One region of the Streptomyces sp. Z423-1 genome, then DNA from elsewhere that is predicted to be linked to it. Evidence: riboswitches for the same ligand, from Rfam matches in the RefSeq annotation. Region 1 holds a riboswitch; each other region holds the start of a gene.

What was found. A riboswitch is a leader RNA that binds a small molecule or an ion and turns the genes downstream of it on or off. The one in region 1 is predicted to bind cyclic di-AMP.
Positions count from the first base shown of each region.
Region 2: linked by a shared signal. The riboswitch ahead of HJD23_RS09670 (M23 family metallopeptidase) and the one ahead of HJD23_RS16680 (transglycosylase SLT domain-containing protein) in region 1 are both predicted to bind cyclic di-AMP.
Region 3: linked by a shared signal. The riboswitch ahead of HJD23_RS22210 (M23 family metallopeptidase) and the one ahead of HJD23_RS16680 (transglycosylase SLT domain-containing protein) in region 1 are both predicted to bind cyclic di-AMP.
Region 4: linked by a shared signal. The riboswitch ahead of HJD23_RS15630 (C40 family peptidase) and the one ahead of HJD23_RS16680 (transglycosylase SLT domain-containing protein) in region 1 are both predicted to bind cyclic di-AMP.

Region 1 is NZ_CP053109.1:3,725,670-3,729,871, forward strand. It holds partial or broken gene HJD23_RS16670 (peptide MFS transporter) at 1-135, shown strand, start outside; partial or broken gene HJD23_RS16675 (CocE/NonD family hydrolase) at 145-1,141, shown strand; cyclic di-AMP (ydaO/yuaA leader) riboswitch at 1,423-1,598, shown strand; gene HJD23_RS16680 (transglycosylase SLT domain-containing protein) at 1,604-2,092, shown strand; gene HJD23_RS16685 (HAD family hydrolase) at 2,086-2,934, opposite strand; gene HJD23_RS16690 (carboxymuconolactone decarboxylase family protein) at 3,000-3,461, opposite strand; gene fahA (fumarylacetoacetase) at 3,669-4,202, shown strand, end outside.
Region 2 is NZ_CP053109.1:2,115,464-2,119,665, forward strand. It holds gene HJD23_RS09665 (GntR family transcriptional regulator) at 69-764, opposite strand; gene HJD23_RS09670 (M23 family metallopeptidase) at 951-1,715, opposite strand; cyclic di-AMP (ydaO/yuaA leader) riboswitch at 1,728-1,893, opposite strand; gene HJD23_RS09675 (pitrilysin family protein) at 2,096-3,484, opposite strand; gene HJD23_RS09680 (pitrilysin family protein) at 3,481-4,202, opposite strand, start outside.
Region 3 is NZ_CP053109.1:4,963,860-4,968,061, forward strand. It holds gene HJD23_RS22185 (MarR family transcriptional regulator) at 1-224, shown strand, start outside; gene ribA (GTP cyclohydrolase II) at 347-973, shown strand; gene HJD23_RS22195 (cupin domain-containing protein) at 1,011-1,529, opposite strand; gene HJD23_RS22200 (phosphopantetheine-binding protein) at 1,471-1,947, opposite strand; tRNA gene HJD23_RS22205 (tRNA-Met) at 2,128-2,201, shown strand; cyclic di-AMP (ydaO/yuaA leader) riboswitch at 2,495-2,674, shown strand; gene HJD23_RS22210 (M23 family metallopeptidase) at 2,686-3,735, shown strand; gene HJD23_RS22215 (PrsW family intramembrane metalloprotease) at 3,826-4,202, opposite strand, start outside.
Region 4 is NZ_CP053109.1:3,495,218-3,499,419, forward strand. It holds gene pcrA (DNA helicase PcrA) at 1-1,439, opposite strand, end outside; cyclic di-AMP (ydaO/yuaA leader) riboswitch at 1,713-1,883, shown strand; gene HJD23_RS15630 (C40 family peptidase) at 1,891-3,075, shown strand; gene HJD23_RS15635 (hypothetical protein) at 3,153-3,506, opposite strand; gene HJD23_RS15640 (C40 family peptidase) at 3,965-4,202, shown strand, end outside.

The DNA of each region.
Region 1 (4,202 bases):
CTGTCCTTCCTCCTCATAGCCCCGCCGACCTCCGGCATGTCGGCCACCACCAAGCTCGCCCCCGCCGCCTTCGCCGGCCTGGTGGTGCCGGCCGCCGCGCCCTGGCTGCGCCGCACGATGCACCCGGTCCACTGAAGCCATCCTCTGGAGTACCTCCCGTACCGCCTGACCGACTGGACCGCGCCCCGCGACCACCAGCGCCACCTCTGGTACGCCGGGTGGTGAACTGGCTGGCCGCGGCTTCAACTCCCTCCAGATCGCGGCCCTTGCGCCCGAGCCGCCCGAGCCGCTCAATGCGATCGTCACGGTCTGCTCCACGGACGATCGCTACGACAACGACGTGCAGTACATGGGAGGTTCCGTCCTCGCCGTGGACATGCACGCGTGGGCGGCGACCATGCTGGCGTTCGTCTGCCGCCCGCCCGATCCGCGGTATGTCGGCGACGCCTGGCGGGACATGCAGCTGCGGCGCCTCGACGAGGTCGAACCCTTTCTGCACACCTGGCTCGACCACCAGAAGCGCGACGACCACTGCCGGCACGGCAGCGTCTGCGAGGACTACGGCGCGATCCGGGCGGCCGTCCTCGCGGTGGGCGGCTGGCACGACCCGTACCGCGACACGGTGCTCCGCCTGGTCGAACACCTCCCGCCCGACCGCGTCCGCGGCCAGATCGGCCCCTGGTCCCACCAGTACCCCGACCGCGGCCTGCCGCCCGGCCCGGCGATCGGCTTCCTCCAGGAGACCCTGCGCCGGCCGCGGGCGCGGCTGCGGCTGACGTCACAGGTGCCCCGCGGCCAGGTCATCACGCGCGTGTGCGATGTGGCGCCGGACGGATCCTCGACCCTGGTGACGCGGGTGTGATGAACCTCTCCGCGCGTGAGGGGCGCGACCGGATCGTGCCGTGGGCCCCGGGCACCACCGAGGACGTCACCTTCGAGGTCTCGCCCCTCGCCTTCGAGGAACCGGAGCAGTCCGAGCCGCACGGCGTCGCCTATCCGGCCCCTCGCCCCATCGGCGAGGACGATCCACTGTCCGTCCACAGAGGACTCCTTGTCCGCAAATGAGGCAATTTGCACCGCCGATGAAGAGGTGACCTTCCATCGGACCTGGGAGAAGCGCATCCCACGGACCGCCGGTTGAGCAGCACTTGGGCGCATTGCCCGAATTGCCGTTCTTCTACTTGCGCGTGAGTTGGCTCACGCGTACGCCTTCACGATCCCCTCACAGAGATCCCGCGATCCGCCTTTACGCGCCGCCGAGTTGCCCCTTGCCGACCGCAAAGGATCAAGCATGGCAAACACGCAGTTCGAAGATCAAATCGCGCAATATATGAATCCGCTACTTGTTTCGGACATGTGCTCTCGCATACGTTCCCGGCCAGTCGGGCGGAACGCCGAATCCTGCCGCCGCCCGCGCCACCCATGACGGACTCACTCACCGCACGGCAGGAGCGGGGGACCCAGGTAAGTCGCCGGGCCGGATGTCGTACGCAACGACACACGGAACGGCTTGGGGTGAAGTCGCACTCGCAAGGGCGCGGCCGGGCACCTCCCCGCCCGAACCCGACAGCTCACCTCGCAGGCGCCGGAGAGGACATCCCCCATGACTGCAAACGGTCAGTACCGCCGCTCCCGCTCTGCCCGCATCGCCCGCAAGCTCGCCGTCGCCGGTACCGGCGTGGCCGTGCTCGCCCTCCCGCTGATGGGGGCCACCAGCGCCTCCGCCGCCACGCCCACGGCCGTCACCACCGCCGCCACGGCCACGACGTACCCGAACAACCTCGACGGCTGGATCCGCGAGTCGCTCGACATCATGGCGCAGCACGGGATTCCGGGCTCGTACAACGGCATCTACCGCAACATCATGCGTGAGTCGTCCGGCAACCCGTACGCCATCAACAACTGGGACTCCAACGCCGCCAAGGGCACCCCGTCGAAGGGCCTGCTCCAGGTCATCGACCCGACCTTCGCCGCCTACCACGTGCCCGGCACCGCCTTCGACCCGTACGACCCGGTCGCCAACATCACCGCCGCCTGCAACTACGCGGCCGCCCGCTACGGCTCCATCGACAACGTCTTCGGCCCCTACTGAGCCCGGGCGAGCAGCCGTTCGAGGACGACGGCGATGCCGTCGTCCTCGTTCGACAGGGTGATCTCGTCGGCCACCGCCTTGAGTTCGGGGTGGGCGTTGGCCATGGCGACGCCGTACGCCGCCCAGTCGAACATGGGGATGTCGTTGGGCATGTCCCCGAAGGCGATGGTCTGCTGCGGACTCAGGCCCAGATAGCGGGCCGCCAGCGCCAGCCCCGTCGCCTTGGTGATGCCGCACGGCTGGAGCTCGACCGTCCCCGGCCCCGACATGGTGACGGTCGCGAGCGAGCCGACCACCGTGCGGGCCACCGCCGCCAACTCGTCGTCGGTCAGGGCCGGATGGCGCAGCAGCACCTTGCTGATCGGCGCGCACCACAGGTCCTCGCGACGGTCGACCCGCACCGCGGGCAGCGTGGGGTGCGGCATCAGATAGCCGGGCTCGATGAGCGTGAGCCCGTCCACGCCGTCCTGGTCGACGGCCGCGTACACCTGGCCGACCTCGGCCTCGATCTTGCCGAGGGCGGTCTCGGCGAGTTCCCGGTCCAACGTGACGGACCACAGCAGACGGTCCGCGCCGGCGTCGTACAACTGCGCGCCCTGCCCGCACACCGCGAGCCCCCCGCCGCCCAGGAACTCCAGCAGCGGTCGCACCCTCGGCGCCGGCCGTCCGGTCACCACCAGATGCCGGGCACCGGCCGCCGAGACCCGCGCGAGCGCGGCGAGCGAACGGTCGGAGACCGTGTCGTCGCCGCGCAGCAGCGTTCCGTCCAGGTCAGTGGCGATGAGGGCGTAGTCGGTACGCGCGTACTCGGTGCGCGCGGCATATGCGGTGGGTGCGGCCATGATCAGAGAATACGGACAACGCACCCACACCGTTCATCCCCAACTATCGTCCGCCTGTCTGCTTTTCACCCCCACGTGGTGCCCGCAGGCTCCTTGATCGTGGTGTTGATGCGGTTGAACAGGTTCGTCAGCGAGATGGTCAGGATCAGCGCCGACAGTTCCTTCTCGTCGAAGTGGTCGGCGACCTCGTCCCACAACACGTCCGGAACCGACTCCTCGGACAGGTCGGCGAGCCGCGTCATCTTCTCCGCGAGCGTCAGCGCGGCGCGCTCGGCGTCGCTGTAGTAGGGCGCGTGCCGCCAGGTGACGACCGATGTGATGCGCTCCTCGCTCACGCCCGCCTTGCGCAGATTGTGCACATGCCCGTACACGCACGCGCCGCATCCGTTGATCTGGCTGACCCGCAGCGCCACGAGCTCCGCGAACTCCTGGGACAGCCCGCCCTCCCCGATGGCCTGGGTGAGGGTGCCGATGCCCTTCATCGCGTTCGGGAGGACGTACGCCGGGTTCGTCATCCGTGCCTGCATGGTGCTGCCTCCTGTTGTCAGTGGCCGGTGCGATGCTTGCTTTCACTGCACTGACGGATCGGGGGCGGTCGTTGTGACGGACCTGAGGGACGAAATTCAGAACATCAAGATCCATTTGTCGCGCTGCAGACACTCCCAAGACAGAGGCCCCAGCCGTAACGTGATCCGCGACCGCATGGACCGCGTACGAAAGTGAGGCAGCACCCCATGCCCCCCTTCGATGTCCCCGAGGGCGACCCCTTCGGCCCGCACAACCTTCCGTACGGCGTGTTCTCGCCCGCCGGCTCCGCCGACCGGACGGTGGGAGTCCGCCTCGGCGACCACGTCCTCGACGCCGGCGCGGCGGCGCTGGCGCTCGGTTCCCCGTACGCCGAACTGCTGGCCCGCCCGACCCTGAACCCGCTGCTCGCCGCGGGCCGCACCGCCTGGTCGGACGTCCGGCGGGCACTGACCGCCTGGGTCACCGTGCCCTCCCACCGCGAGACCCTCGCGCCCCTGCTGCACCCCCTCTCCTCGGTGACCCTGCACCTGCCCTTCGAGGTCGCGGACTACGTCGACTTCTACGCGTCCGAGAACCACGCCCGGAACGTCGGCCGGATCTTCCGCCCCGACGCGGCCGACTCCCTCACCCCCAACTGGAAGCATCTGCCGATCGGTTACCACGGCCGCTCGGGCACGGTCGTCGTCTCCGGCACGGACGTCGCCCGCCCCTGCGGCCAGCGCAAGGCCCCGACCGACGCC
Region 2 (4,202 bases), 1.6 Mb from region 1:
GGCATGCCGAAAAGGGCAGCGGAAATACACCGCCGCCGAATATCTCTTCTTTGTATACGGTGCTCGTGTTAATGCCGCAGGCCCGACATGTTTACGGCTTGTTGCGAAGTCCTCACACGGTCCGCGCGGTCGCCGTTGCCGGAGAAGCGGAGCCGGTGCGCACCGGTCGCGCGCTCGGTGTGCAGCGCCGTGATGGCCCGCGCGCGCTCGCTGTCGCCGCGCGCCACGGCGTCCACGATCGCGCCGTGCTCCGTCCAGGACTCCGCCGGACTGACGGGCGCCTCCACGGCGTACATCCAGGCGATCTTGTGCCGCAGCTGGGTCAGCATCGCGATCAGGGCGGGGCTGCCGGAGGCCTGGGCGAGCGTCTCGTGGAACCAGCCGCCGAGGGATCGCAGGTCCTCGCTGTTGCCCCGCCTGGCCCGCTCCTGGCCCAGCCGGACCAGGCCGCGCAGCACCTTCAGATGGGCCTCGGTGCGCCGCTGGGCGGCCCGGGAGGCGCCGAGCGGCTCCAGCAGCATGCGCATCTCCATCAGGTCGGCGGCCTCCTGCTCGGTCGGTTCCGCCACGCACGCGCCCGCGTGCCGCCGGGTCACCACGAAGCCCTCGGCCTCCAGGGTGCGCAGGGCCTCCCGGACGGGGACGCGCGAGACGCCGTAGCGGCGTGCGAGGAGTTCCTCGGTGAGCCGGCCGCCACGCTCGTAGACACCCGCGACGATGTCGTCCCGGATCGCCGTGCACACCGAATGCGCCGGAATACGCATGACCGACCTCCGCCTTAATCCCCGTGAAACGTCGACGATTGACGTGTGTTCCGTGACTCTATTGCAATGAGCCGGAATTTCCGATGGCGGGTCGGAATCCATGGATATTTTTTGGACAAACAGCGTACGACACGCCGAAAGCCCCGGCTCGGGAGCCGGGGCCACGGGAAGCGGGGCGATCCGCTGTCAGACGGTGACGCCGTGCGAGCGGAGGTAGGCGACCGGGTCGATGTCCGAACCGTACTCCGCGGTCGTCCGGGCCTCGAAGTGCAGATGCGCTCCGGTGACGTTGCCGGTGGCACCGGACAGGGCGATCCGCTGCCCCGGGGTGACCGTCTGGCCCACCGAGACCCCGATGGACGACAGGTGACCGTACTGGGTGTACGTACCATCGTTCATCTTGATCACGACTTGATTGCCGTACGCCCCACCCCAGCCGGCCTCGACCACGGTGCCGGAGCCGACCGCGTGCACGGGCGTGCCGCTCGCGGCGTGGAAGTCGACACCGGTGTGGCTGCCGGAGGACCACAGGGAGCCGCCGGCCTGGTAACCGGTGGAGACGTAGGAGCCGCTGATCGGCGGCACGTAGGTGTTGAGGCGCTTGCGCTCGGCCTCGCGGGCGGCGCGCTCCTTGGCCTCCCGTGCCTCCTTGGCCCGTTCCTCCGCGCGCTTCTGGGCGGCCGCCTCGGCCTTCTTCTCGGCGGCGGCCTCCGCGGCGGCCTGCTTCTGGGCGGCGGCCTGGGCGTCTATCTGCTCGGCGACCGCGTCGCCGATGGTGATGACCGGGAGCAGGCCGGTCTGCTCGGCCGCGGGCTCGGCGGCGAGCGCGGGAGCGGCCAGGGTGCCGATGGCTCCGGTGGTGGTGAGCGCCGCGACGCCCGTCGCGTGGGCGGCGGTGCGCTTCATCCGGCTGGGACGACGATGCTTCCCGGTGGCGCGCGTGAACGCCATGTGGTGGCTGGTCCTTTCCTTCCCTCTCGCCTACCGGGTTAGCTGACGGGTTCGGAGCAGGAAGGTCTCCTACGGGCTCCCTCGCTGCGCGCGGGCGTCCGATTCACCCCAGGGACTGCGTGGTTGGGTCCCCGGCTCCCCTGGCTCGCGCCGTACGGGGACTCGGCGATGGCTGTCCGGTGCCGCGGGTGCGGCGCACTGCCTGACGGACAGCCCGGATGACGCTAAGCGGGACATCTTTCAATCCCCAAACGCAACTGGGCGTTTGTAGCGCATCCCACAGGTCAGACAGGCAACCTCTCCCCCAATTAGGACATAAAGGGGCCCTGGTGACGGATCCGTCACCAGGGCCCCTACGCACGCGTGCCGTCCGGCGGCCTCTACTCGGCCGCCACGACGGTGACTTCGCCGATGCCGAGGGCCTCGACGGGTGCCTTGATCTGCGCCGCGTCACCGACGAGCACCGTCACCAGACGGTCCACCGGGAAGGCGCTCACGGCCGCCGCGGTGGCCTCCACCGTGCCGGTCGCCGCGAGCTGCTGATACAGCGTCGCCTGGTAGTCGTCGGGCAGGTGCTGCTCGACCTGGTCGGCCAGGGTGCCCGCCACGGCCGCCGCGGTCTCGTACTTGAGCGGCGCCACCCCGACGAGGTTCTGCACGGCGACGTCCCGCTCGGCGTCCGTGAGGCCCTCCGCGGCGAGCGTGCGCAGCACCGTCCAGAGGTCCTCCAGCGCGGGGCCGGTGTTCGGCGTGTCGACGGAACCGCTGATGGCGAGCATCGCGGCGCCGCTGCCGTCGGGGGCGGAGCGCAGCACCTGGCCGAACGCGCGCACCCCGTAGGTGTAGCCCTTCTCCTCGCGCAGGACGCGGTCCAGGCGGGAGGTGAGGGTGCCGCCCAGGCAGTACGTGCCGAGCACCTGGGCGGGCCACACGCGGTCGTGCCGGTCGGGGCCGACGCGGCCGATCAGCAGCTGGGTCTGGACGGCGCCGGGGCGGTCCACGATGACCACGCGGCCGGTGTCGTCGGCGGTCACCGGCGGCACGGGCCGCGGCTGCGCCGGGGAGCCGGTCCAGCCGCCCAGGGTGTCGCCGAGCAGCGCGTCGAGGTCGACGCCGGTGAGGTCGCCGACGACCACGGCGGTGGCCGTGGCGGGGCGGACGTGCCGCTCGTGGAAGGCGCGTACGGCCGCGGAGTCGATCTTCTGGACCGTCTCCTCGGTGCCCTGGCGCGGGCGCGACATGCGCGAGGACGCCGGGAACAGCTCCTTGGAGAGCTCCTTGGCGGCCCGCCGGGCCGGGTTGGCCAGCTCGTGCGGGATCTCGTCGAGGCGGTTGCGGACCAGCCGCTCGACCTCGCTGTCGGCGAACGCGGGCGCCCTGAGGGCGTCGGCGAGCAGACCGAGGGCCTTGGGCAGCCGGGAGACCGGGACCTCCAGGCTCAGCCGGACGCCGGGGTGGTCGGCGTGCGAGTCGAGGGTGGCGCCGCAGCGCTCCAGCTCGGCGGCGAACTCCTCGGCGGAGTGCTTGTCGGTGCCCTCGGAGAAGGCCCGCGCCATGATCGTGGCGACGCCGTCGAGGCCGGCCGGCTCGGCGTCCAGGGGCGCACCCAGGAGCACCTCCACGGCGACGACCTGCTGGCCGGGGCGGTGGCAGCGCAGCACCGTCAGGCCGTTGTCCAGCGTCCCGCGCGTGGGCGCCGGGAACGCCCAGGGGCGGGCCTCGCCCGCCTGCGGCTGGGGGTGGAAGTCCATCGTGGCGAGCTCGGTCACTGGGCCGCCTCCTCGGTGTCGTCGGTGGCGGCGGCTTCCGCGCCGTCGGTTTCGTCGGTGGCTTGGGGGGCGGTCGGCTCGTAGACGAGCACCGCGCGGTTGTCGGGACGCAGGCGGCCCTTGGCGACCTCCTGGACCTCCTCGGCCGTCACTTCGAGGACGCGCTGGACGGCGGTGAGGGCGAGCTTCGGGTCGCCGAACAGCACGGCGTACCGGCACAGTTCGTCGGCGCGGCCGGCGACCGTGCCGAGCCGGTCCAGCCACTCACGCTCCAACTGGGCCTGGGCGCGCTCCATTTCCTCGGCCGTCGGGCCCTCCTCGGCGAACCGGGCGAGCTCCTCGTCGATGGCGGCCTCGATCACCGGCACCTCGACGTCCCCGGACGTCTTCACGTCCAGCCAGCCCAGGGAGGGCGCGCCGGCCAGCCGCAGCAGGCCGAACCCGGCCGCGACCGCCGTGCGGTCCCGTCGGACGAGCCGGTTGTACAGGCGGGACGACTCGCCGCCGCCGAGGATGGTCAGCGCGAGGTCGGCCGCGTCGCACGCGCGCGTGCCGTCGTGCGGGAGCCGGTAGGCGGCCATCAGGGCGCGCGCCGGGACCTCCTCCTCGACGATCTCGCGCACCTGCCCGCCGATGACCTCGGGCAGCGAGCCGTCGCGCGGGGCGGGCTTGCCGTCGTGCGAGGCGATGGAGCCGAAGTACTTCTCGATCCAGACGA
Region 3 (4,202 bases), 1.2 Mb from region 1:
GCAGCGTGGCCGCGCTGACGGACGAGGGGATGGCCGTGGTGGAGCGGCTGGCGCCGGGGCATGTGGAGACGGTGCGCGCGACGTTGTTCGATCATCTGAGCCCGGAGCAGGTGGGGCAGTTGGAGGAGATCTTCACCGGGATCGCGCAGGCCCTGCAAGGGGATGAGGGGCGCAGCGCGGCGGGGGATGTGCCGTGGCGGCGGCGGTCGTCGCCGTGCTCGTGAGGGCGGCTGATGGGGCCCCATGAGGTGGGTCATAAAAATGTTGCTTCAACTTTAAAGCATGGCGTAGGGTCTCCGATCGAAGGGCTGCTTCAAAACTGAAACACATGACCCCGGAGACCCGTATGCCCGACTTCCCTGCCGCCGCGCCGCGCGCCCGCGTCCGGGTACCGCTGCGCTTCCACGACGGCTACAGCGTCGACGCCGACCTGGTCACCTTCCACGGCCTGACCGACGGCCAGGAACACGTCGCCGTCGTCCTCGGCGATCCCGGCCCCCGCCCCCTCGTACGCCTGCACTCCGAATGCCTCACCGGCGACGTCTTCGGCTCCGCCCGCTGCGACTGCGGCCCCCAGCTGCGCGAGGCGGTCGAGCGCATCGCGGCCCGCGGCGGCGTGCTGCTCTACCTCCGCCAGGAGGGGCGCGGCATCGGCCTCTACAACAAGCTCGACGCGTACGCCCTTCAGGACCAGGGCCTCGACACGTACGAGGCGAATGCCGCGCTCGGCCTCCCGGAGGACGCCCGCGACTACACGGCGGCCGCCCAGATGCTCCGCGCCCTGTCCATCACGGACCTGGACCTGCTGTCCAACAACCCCGACAAGGCCGACCAGCTCCGCGGCCTCGGCATCACCGTCCACGACCGCGTCCCCACCGGCGTCTTCACGACCGCCCACAACGTCCGCTACCTGCGCGCCAAGGTCCTCCAGACCCAGCACACCCTGCCGCTGGCGGAGCTGAACGCGGGGTGAGCGGGGTGCTCGGGTCCGGCACTGCTCCGCCCCGGGACTACTCGGCCCCGGGTTCGAAGTCCTCCACGAAGTAGCTGTCGTGCCGGATGCGGAACTGCTTGAGTTCCTCGCCACCGCGCTGCGCCATCTCGGCGACCCGCTCGAAGTACTCCTCGCGGGGGGCGCCCGGGGAGAAGAGCAGAAGCATGGACATGGGCTCGTCGGTCACGTTCTTGAAGGCGTGCAGGCCGCCGACCGGTACGTACAGGAAGTCGCCCGCGCGGCCCGTGACCCACTTCTCGCCGTTGTAGAGCTCCAGTTCGCCCGAGAGGATGTAGAAGGACTCCGACATCGCCCGGTGGAAGTGGGTCTTTGCCCCGGCGGATCGTGCACCCAACTCCACCTTGTACAGACCGAATTCGCCGCCGGTCGACTCATGGGTGGCGAGGTAGTGCGTCGAGCCGCCGGGTGAGGAGACGTCCGGCGGGGTGCCGGCCGGGCGGAAGACCGCGTTCACTTCACCCTTGTCGCCGCGGTAGCGGGGCTCCGGGTACTCGAGGTGTTCCGGGTACGACATGATGCGCTCCCTTCGGCAGGCCTGCACCGACTCCTTCCGGCAGGCCTCCACCGACATCGTGGCTCCCACGTCCGAACGGCGACATCGGCCCATTGGCTGATCTTGACGGGCCGGGGAATGAGGGCCGGGGACCTACGGCCGAGGACATAGGGCCGCAGCAGCACGCATCGCAGAAGGCCCGCGCGGCTTCACCGAGGGTGGAGGCGGGGGAGAGGTCCAGCGCCGCGTCGGGCAGTACGACGCCGAACTCCTCCTCGGCGGCCACGACGAGTTCCCTCAGGGCCAGCGAGTCCATGCCGAGACTCTCGAAGGTGGCCTCCGAGGTCACCCGGCTCCGGCTCACCGGCACGTCGAGGTGGTGGACGAGCAGCGCGACCAGCGGCTCGGGCAACTCGGTCCGTCCCGCGATCTGGATCATACGGAGGGGCTCCTGTTCGGTCTCCGAGCCGTTCTTTCTTCATAAGGAACGCCCGACCCGGGCGACCGGCCACGGCTCGATCGGGTGGTCCCCGAGCGGCTGGAAATCGCTGGTCAGCGGGGCGGACGGAAGCTGTGGCGCGTCCGGCCCCGCGCATGGCGTACACTGGTGACACACCGACGCGGGGTGGAGCAGCTCGGTAGCTCGCTGGGCTCATAACCCAGAGGTCGCAGGTTCAAATCCTGTCCCCGCTACTGAAGGCCCGGGGCCGGAATCCAGATCATGGATTCCGGCCCCGAGTCGTTTACCGCCGACGCCCGTCACCAGGGGTGAGCGAGCAAACGCCCTCCGCATAACAACTGACACACAGTCAGATGCGATTACGGTCCTGAACGCCGGTCAACTCGCCCGATTTTCGCCGTTCATGGCCTGTACGTCCCGGCAGAAAACGTTAATGATCAAGCGGAACGGCTTGGAAATCAGGCCTCGGTTCTATTAACGTCCGATAACACAGCGCGGTCGTCCCAGCCGTCACAAGAGGCGGCTCCGTGCGCACGCGCCGAATCCCGCGCGGGGCCCTCACCGGCCACACAAGGGAACCGGGGAACCACCACCTTGGGGTGAATCGGGCGTATGCCGCCGTAGCAGTACGGCTGGTTTACGCGCGTAGGAGACCTTCCTGCTCCGAACCCGTCAGCTAACCCGGTAGGCGAGAAGGAAGGAAAGGAGTACGCCCACGTGGCGTCCAACCGGCCTGCCCCACAAGCCCCGTCCGTGCCTGGCCAGCGCACCGCCGACAGCACCGACACGTTCGTGTACGGCGCACCGCGCACCGACGAGGGCCCGTGGGAGGAGTGGAACCCCACCGCGGAGTCCATCCGTCCCGTACGCGGCCGGCATCGTGTCTCCAAGCAGCGCGGCGGCGGACTCGCCCGCAGCTCCACCGTTCTCGGCGTCGGCGTCATAGCCGCGGTCGGCGCGGGCGGCATGGCCAGCGCGAACACCGGCAAGCCGCCGGTGTCGATCTCCCTGCCCGACCTGCCCTCCGTGGGCGCGCTGATATCCGACGACGACTCCGACTCCGCCGAGACCAAGGCCGCGAGCGCCCCGCTCAGCAGCCTCGGCACGACCGCCGCGGACACCGCGGAGGGCACCACCGACGCCGGTGAGGCGCTGCGCGCCCGCATCATCGCGCAGGCCGAGCAGCAGCAGGAGCAGGTCGAGAGCAAGGCCGCCGCCGAGGCCGCGGCGGCCGCCGAGAAGGCCGCCGCGGAGGCCGCCGCCAAGGCGGAGAAGGAGGCCCAGGAGAAGGCCGCCGCCGCCAAGGCCAAGGCCGAGGAGGAGGCCCGCGAGAAGGCCGAGGCCGAGCGGCTCGCCGCGCTGGCCAGGCAGTACACGCTGCCGACCTCCTCGTACACCATCACCTCCACCTTCGGCCAGGCCGGCGCCCTGTGGTCGTCCGGCTACCACACCGGCCTCGACTTCGCCGCGCCGAGCGGCACGCCCATCAAGGCCGTCCACAGCGGCACCATCACCGAGGCGGGCTGGAGCGGGTCGTACGGCTACAAGACCGTGCTCACCCTCGACGACGGCACCGAGATCTGGTACGCCCACCAGTCCTCGATCGGCGTCAGCGTCGGCCAGAAGGTCACCACGGGCGATGTGATCGGCCGCGTGGGCGCGACGGGCAATGTGACCGGGGCGCACCTGCACCTGGAGGTGCACACCGGCGGCTCCGGCGGCATCGACCCGCTGGCCTGGCTGCGCAGCAAGGGCCTCAACCCCTGAGACGCGCTTCTCTCGAACCCCGGCGGTCCTGACGGCAACCCCCCCGACGTCAGGGCTGCCGGTTTCCGCTGTCCCCAGCCCTGTACGGGCCTACGACCGATACGGGTTGTACGCCGGGTAGGGGTAGGGCCCCGTCGGCCCGTGCCCCGGTGCCCAGCCGTACACCGGCGGCATCATCACCGGCGGCGGCGGCGCTGTCACCCGTGCCGCGTACTCCAGCGCCGGGCGGGCGATCTCGCGGCGGTTCCACAGCTCCTGGAGCAGCTCGCGCTCCCGTACGACGAAGTCCGCGCGGGCGCGGCCCCGGCGGCCCCGATGCCGTAGGAAGGCCAGCGACGTGGCGTACGCCTCGTACTGCGCGACCGCCCGGGCGGCCGGCTTGCCGAGGTGGTGGCCGGCGTACTCGCGGGCCAGCCGACGCGCCCGCATCGAGCCCAGGGCGAACGGTTCGGCGGGCGAGAGCCAGC
Region 4 (4,202 bases), 230 kb from region 1:
AGCACCCGCAGGTAGGCCAGGACGTCCCGGACCTCCTTGCGCTCGTAGAAGCGGACACCGCCGACGACCTTGTAGGGCAGTCCGACGCGGATGAAGATCTCCTCGAAGACACGGGACTGGGCGTTCGTCCGGTAGAAGACGGCGACGTCGCCGGCCTTCGCCTCGCCCGCGTCCGTGAGGCGGTCTATCTCGTCGGCGACGAACTGCGCCTCGTCGTGCTCGGTGTCGGCGACATAGCCGGTGATGCGCGCGCCCGCGCCCGCGTTGGTCCACAGGTTCTTGGGGCGGCGGGACTCGTTGCGCTCGATGACCGCGTTGGCTGCGGAGAGGATCGTCTGCGTGGAGCGGTAGTTCTGCTCCAGCAGGATCGTCGTCGCGTCCGGGTAGTCCTCCTCGAACTGGAGGATGTTGCGGATGGTCGCGCCGCGGAAGGCGTAGATCGACTGGTCGGCGTCACCCACCACGCACAGCTCGGCGGGCGCCAGGTCGTCCTCGCCGGGCGGTACGTCGATGTCCTCGGCGGCACGCTCGCCGGTGCCGACGAGCTCGCGGACGAGGGCGTACTGGGCGTGGTTGGTGTCCTGGTACTCGTCGACCAGGACGTGCCGGAAGCGGCGGCGGTAGTGCTCGGCGACGTCCGGGAAGGCGCGGAGCAGGTTGACCGTCGTCATGATCAGGTCGTCGAAGTCGAGGGCATTCGCCTCACGCAGGCGTGACTGGTACAGCGCGTACGCCTGGGCGAGGGTCTTCTCGAAGCCGTCTGCGGCCTGGGCGGCGAAGTCCTCCTCGTCGATCAGCTCGTTCTTGAGGTTGCTGATCTTGGCGCTGAAGGACTTGGGCGGGAAGCGCTTGGGGTCGAGGTCCAGGTCGCGGCAGACCAGGGCCATCAGGCGCTTGCTGTCGGCGGCATCATAGATCGAGAAGGACGAGGTGAAGCCGAGCTTCTTGGACTCCCGGCGCAGGATGCGCACACAGGCGCTGTGGAAGGTCATCACCCACATCGCGTGGGCGCGCGGGCCGACGAGCTGCTCGACGCGCTCCTTCATCTCGCCCGCCGCCTTGTTGGTGAAGGTGATGGCGAGGATCTGGCCCGGGTGCACCCCGCGCTCGGCGAGGAGGTAGGCGATGCGGTGGGTGAGGACGCGCGTCTTGCCGGAGCCGGCACCGGCCACGATGAGCAGGGGCGAGCCGGAGTGGACGACGGCGGCACGCTGGTTGTCGTTCAGCCCCTCCAGGAGCGCGGCGGAGTCCATGGCCGGGCGCGGGGCGCCGTCGCGGTAGTAGGCGTCCCGGTCCGGGGGCACGTCGAACTTCCCGCCGAACAGATCGTCCGGAATCGACTCCGGAGTGTGATCGTCCTCGGGCGGCGGCGGAGGCTCCTCGTGGGCCCGTGGGGCCTGGAGGTCCGCCAGGAAGCTGTCGTCAAAGAGGCTGCTCATCGCTCTCCGAGTCTAGGGCTCCCCACTGACAACCCGCGGCCGCCCCGGAAATCCCGGCCGGGAAAGCCGACGATCTTGCCCACCCCATTAACGCCCGGCCCCCACCGGCCAGGCGCTCACCGTCCGAACACGATCTCACGCGGGCCGTAATGGCTGACTAAAGGTCACGAAAATGTATCGGGCATATCACCCACCAACCTTCACACGGGCCACACGAGTTGGCTACCGTGCCGGTCAGGCCGCACGACCCCCACCGGCGAACGTCGCCGGGCCGCGCGGCCTCCGCCGAGTCCGGTGCGCCTGAGGCAGCCGGAGCCGGGGACCCAACCGAACTTGGGGTGAATCGGTCAAACTCCCTTACCGGGAGCGGACCGTAGGGCAACCCTTCCGAACCACCCGCCCGAACCCGACAGCTAACCCGGTAGGCGGCACATGGAAGGAGTCGCCTCCTTTGGCGTCGCACCGCAAGTCGCGCCCCACGGGCGCGCGCGTAGCAGGCATACGGACCCCCGCCCTCGCCACCGCTGCCCTGACCTCCGTGGCTCTGCTCTCCCAGACCGCCAACGCCGCACCCTCGGCCGACGACAATCCGAGTCTCGAAGAGGTCGAGAAAAAGGTCGACGACCTCTACCGCCAGGCGGAGTCGGCGACCGAGAAGTACAACGCGGCCAAGGAGAAGACCGCGAAGCAGCGCAAGCGCGTCGACGCCCTCCTGGACGACGTCGCCCAGCGCACGCAGAAGCTCAACGAGGCGCGTGAGGAGCTGGGGACGTACGCCGCCGCCCAGTACCGCACCGGCGCGTCCGTCCCCGACACCGCCACCTTCCTGCTCGCCGACTCCCCGCAGGACTACTTCGACCAGACCCAGCTGATGGGTCGGCTGACCAGCCGTCAGAAGGACGCGGTCCACGAGTACTTCACCGAGCAGTCGGCGACGATGCAGAAGCGCCAGGAGGCCACCGAGAGCCTGGCACGGCTCACCGAGTCGCAGAGCGACTTGCAGACGGCCAAGGCCACCGTCCAGAAGAAGCTCGCCGACGCGCGCGAACTGCTGTCGAAGCTGACCGCCGAGGAGAAGGCCCGCCTCGCGGCGATCGAGAAGCAGAAGCAGGAGGAGGCCGAGCGCAAGGCCGCCGAGCTCGCCCGCCAGCAGGCGGAGGAACAGCGACGCCAGGAGGCGGCGCAGCAGCAGGAGCAGGAGTCGGCCGGCGGCGGTGCCTCAGCCGGCACGGGCAACGAGTCCGGCTCCGGCACCTCCGTGTCGGACTCCGCGTACGCCACCAAGGCCGAGAAGGCGCTCGCCTTCGCCCGCGCGCAGATCGGCAAGCCGTACGTCTGGGGCGCCACCGGCCCCGACTCCTACGACTGCTCCGGCCTCACCCAGGCCGCGTGGAAGGCGGCCGGCGTCAGCCTGCCCCGCACCACCTACGACCAGGTCGACGCCGGCACGACGGTCTCCATCGCCGCCGCCCAGCCGGGTGACCTGATCTTCTTCTACGACGACGTCACGCACGTCGGCCTCTACATCGGCAACGGCATGATGATCCACGCCCCGAAGCCGGGCACGTACGTCCGCGAGGAGTCGGTCTACTACGACGGCGAGTCCTCCATCCACAGCGTCGTCCGCCCGGCCTGACAACCGGCGCCGAAAGGCGGCTGAGGGGCACGCGCGCGTACGGCGGTTTCCGTGGTACGCGCGCGTGCGGCAGGACGTCAGGTCCAGAGCACGGCGATGAAGATGTTCGCCGTGGTCAGCAGGCCCACCAGCCCGAACATGCCCTTGTCCACCTTCTCCTCGTCCCGCTTCACATAGACGAGGCCGAGGATCACGATCAGCAGGGCCAGCTTCACGCCGATCTTGATGTTGTTGACGGGCTGGTCGTCGGCCTGGTTGAGGCCGACCAGGATCACGCCGGTGACCAGCATGGTCAGCGCGCCGTGCAGCATCGCCGGGACGAATCGTGCGGTGCCCTGGCCCATCGCCTTCATCTGGGTGAGGAAACCACCGAGCAGCGAGGCGATGCCGATGATGTGCAGGCCGACGAAGAGGTGGATGAGTACGTCCATGGGGCCGGAGCCTAATCAGGGGGTTCCGGGCCACCCGACACCGGGCCGCCCGTGGAGCACACGGTGACTGCATATATGCGCGCCATAGCACCCCGACCCTCGCACCCGCCCCCGGAATCGCCGCATCGGTCATCGCGCTGCGTGAAGACGACGACCCAGAAACGGGATCACGATCACATATGGTCACCCACCGATCCCCTGTCGTCACTTCCGCACAAGGCGTCACCGCGCCGACACACCCGGGTCTAGCGTCCTCCACCAGGTGACCGGCTCCCCACCGCCGCCCATGGCCAGGGGCGGCAGCCGGGCACCACCGCCGAGAAGGTCCGGCGGCGCCCCGCATCCCCTGTCCGGGGCGCCGCCGGACGCGTAAGCCGCCGCCCGGCGGTCGTACGTCCACCCGGTGGCCGTACGCACACGGCGGTCGCCCGAGTCGCAGGAAAGGACGTGCAGTCCACGTGGCAGCGCACCGCAAGCCCCGACAACGCTCGGCCCACGGCACCAAGGCCCGTACCGCGGCGACGATCGCCCTCGCGGGCGCGGCGACCGCCACGGGCCTCGACGGGACCGGCCACGCCGAGCCCCAGCTGACGCCGGGGCAGGTCAAGGCCAAGGTGGACAAGCTGTACCAGGAGGCGGAGGTCGCCACCCAGAAGTACAACGGCGCCAAGGAGCAGGCCGACGCGGCGCAGAAAC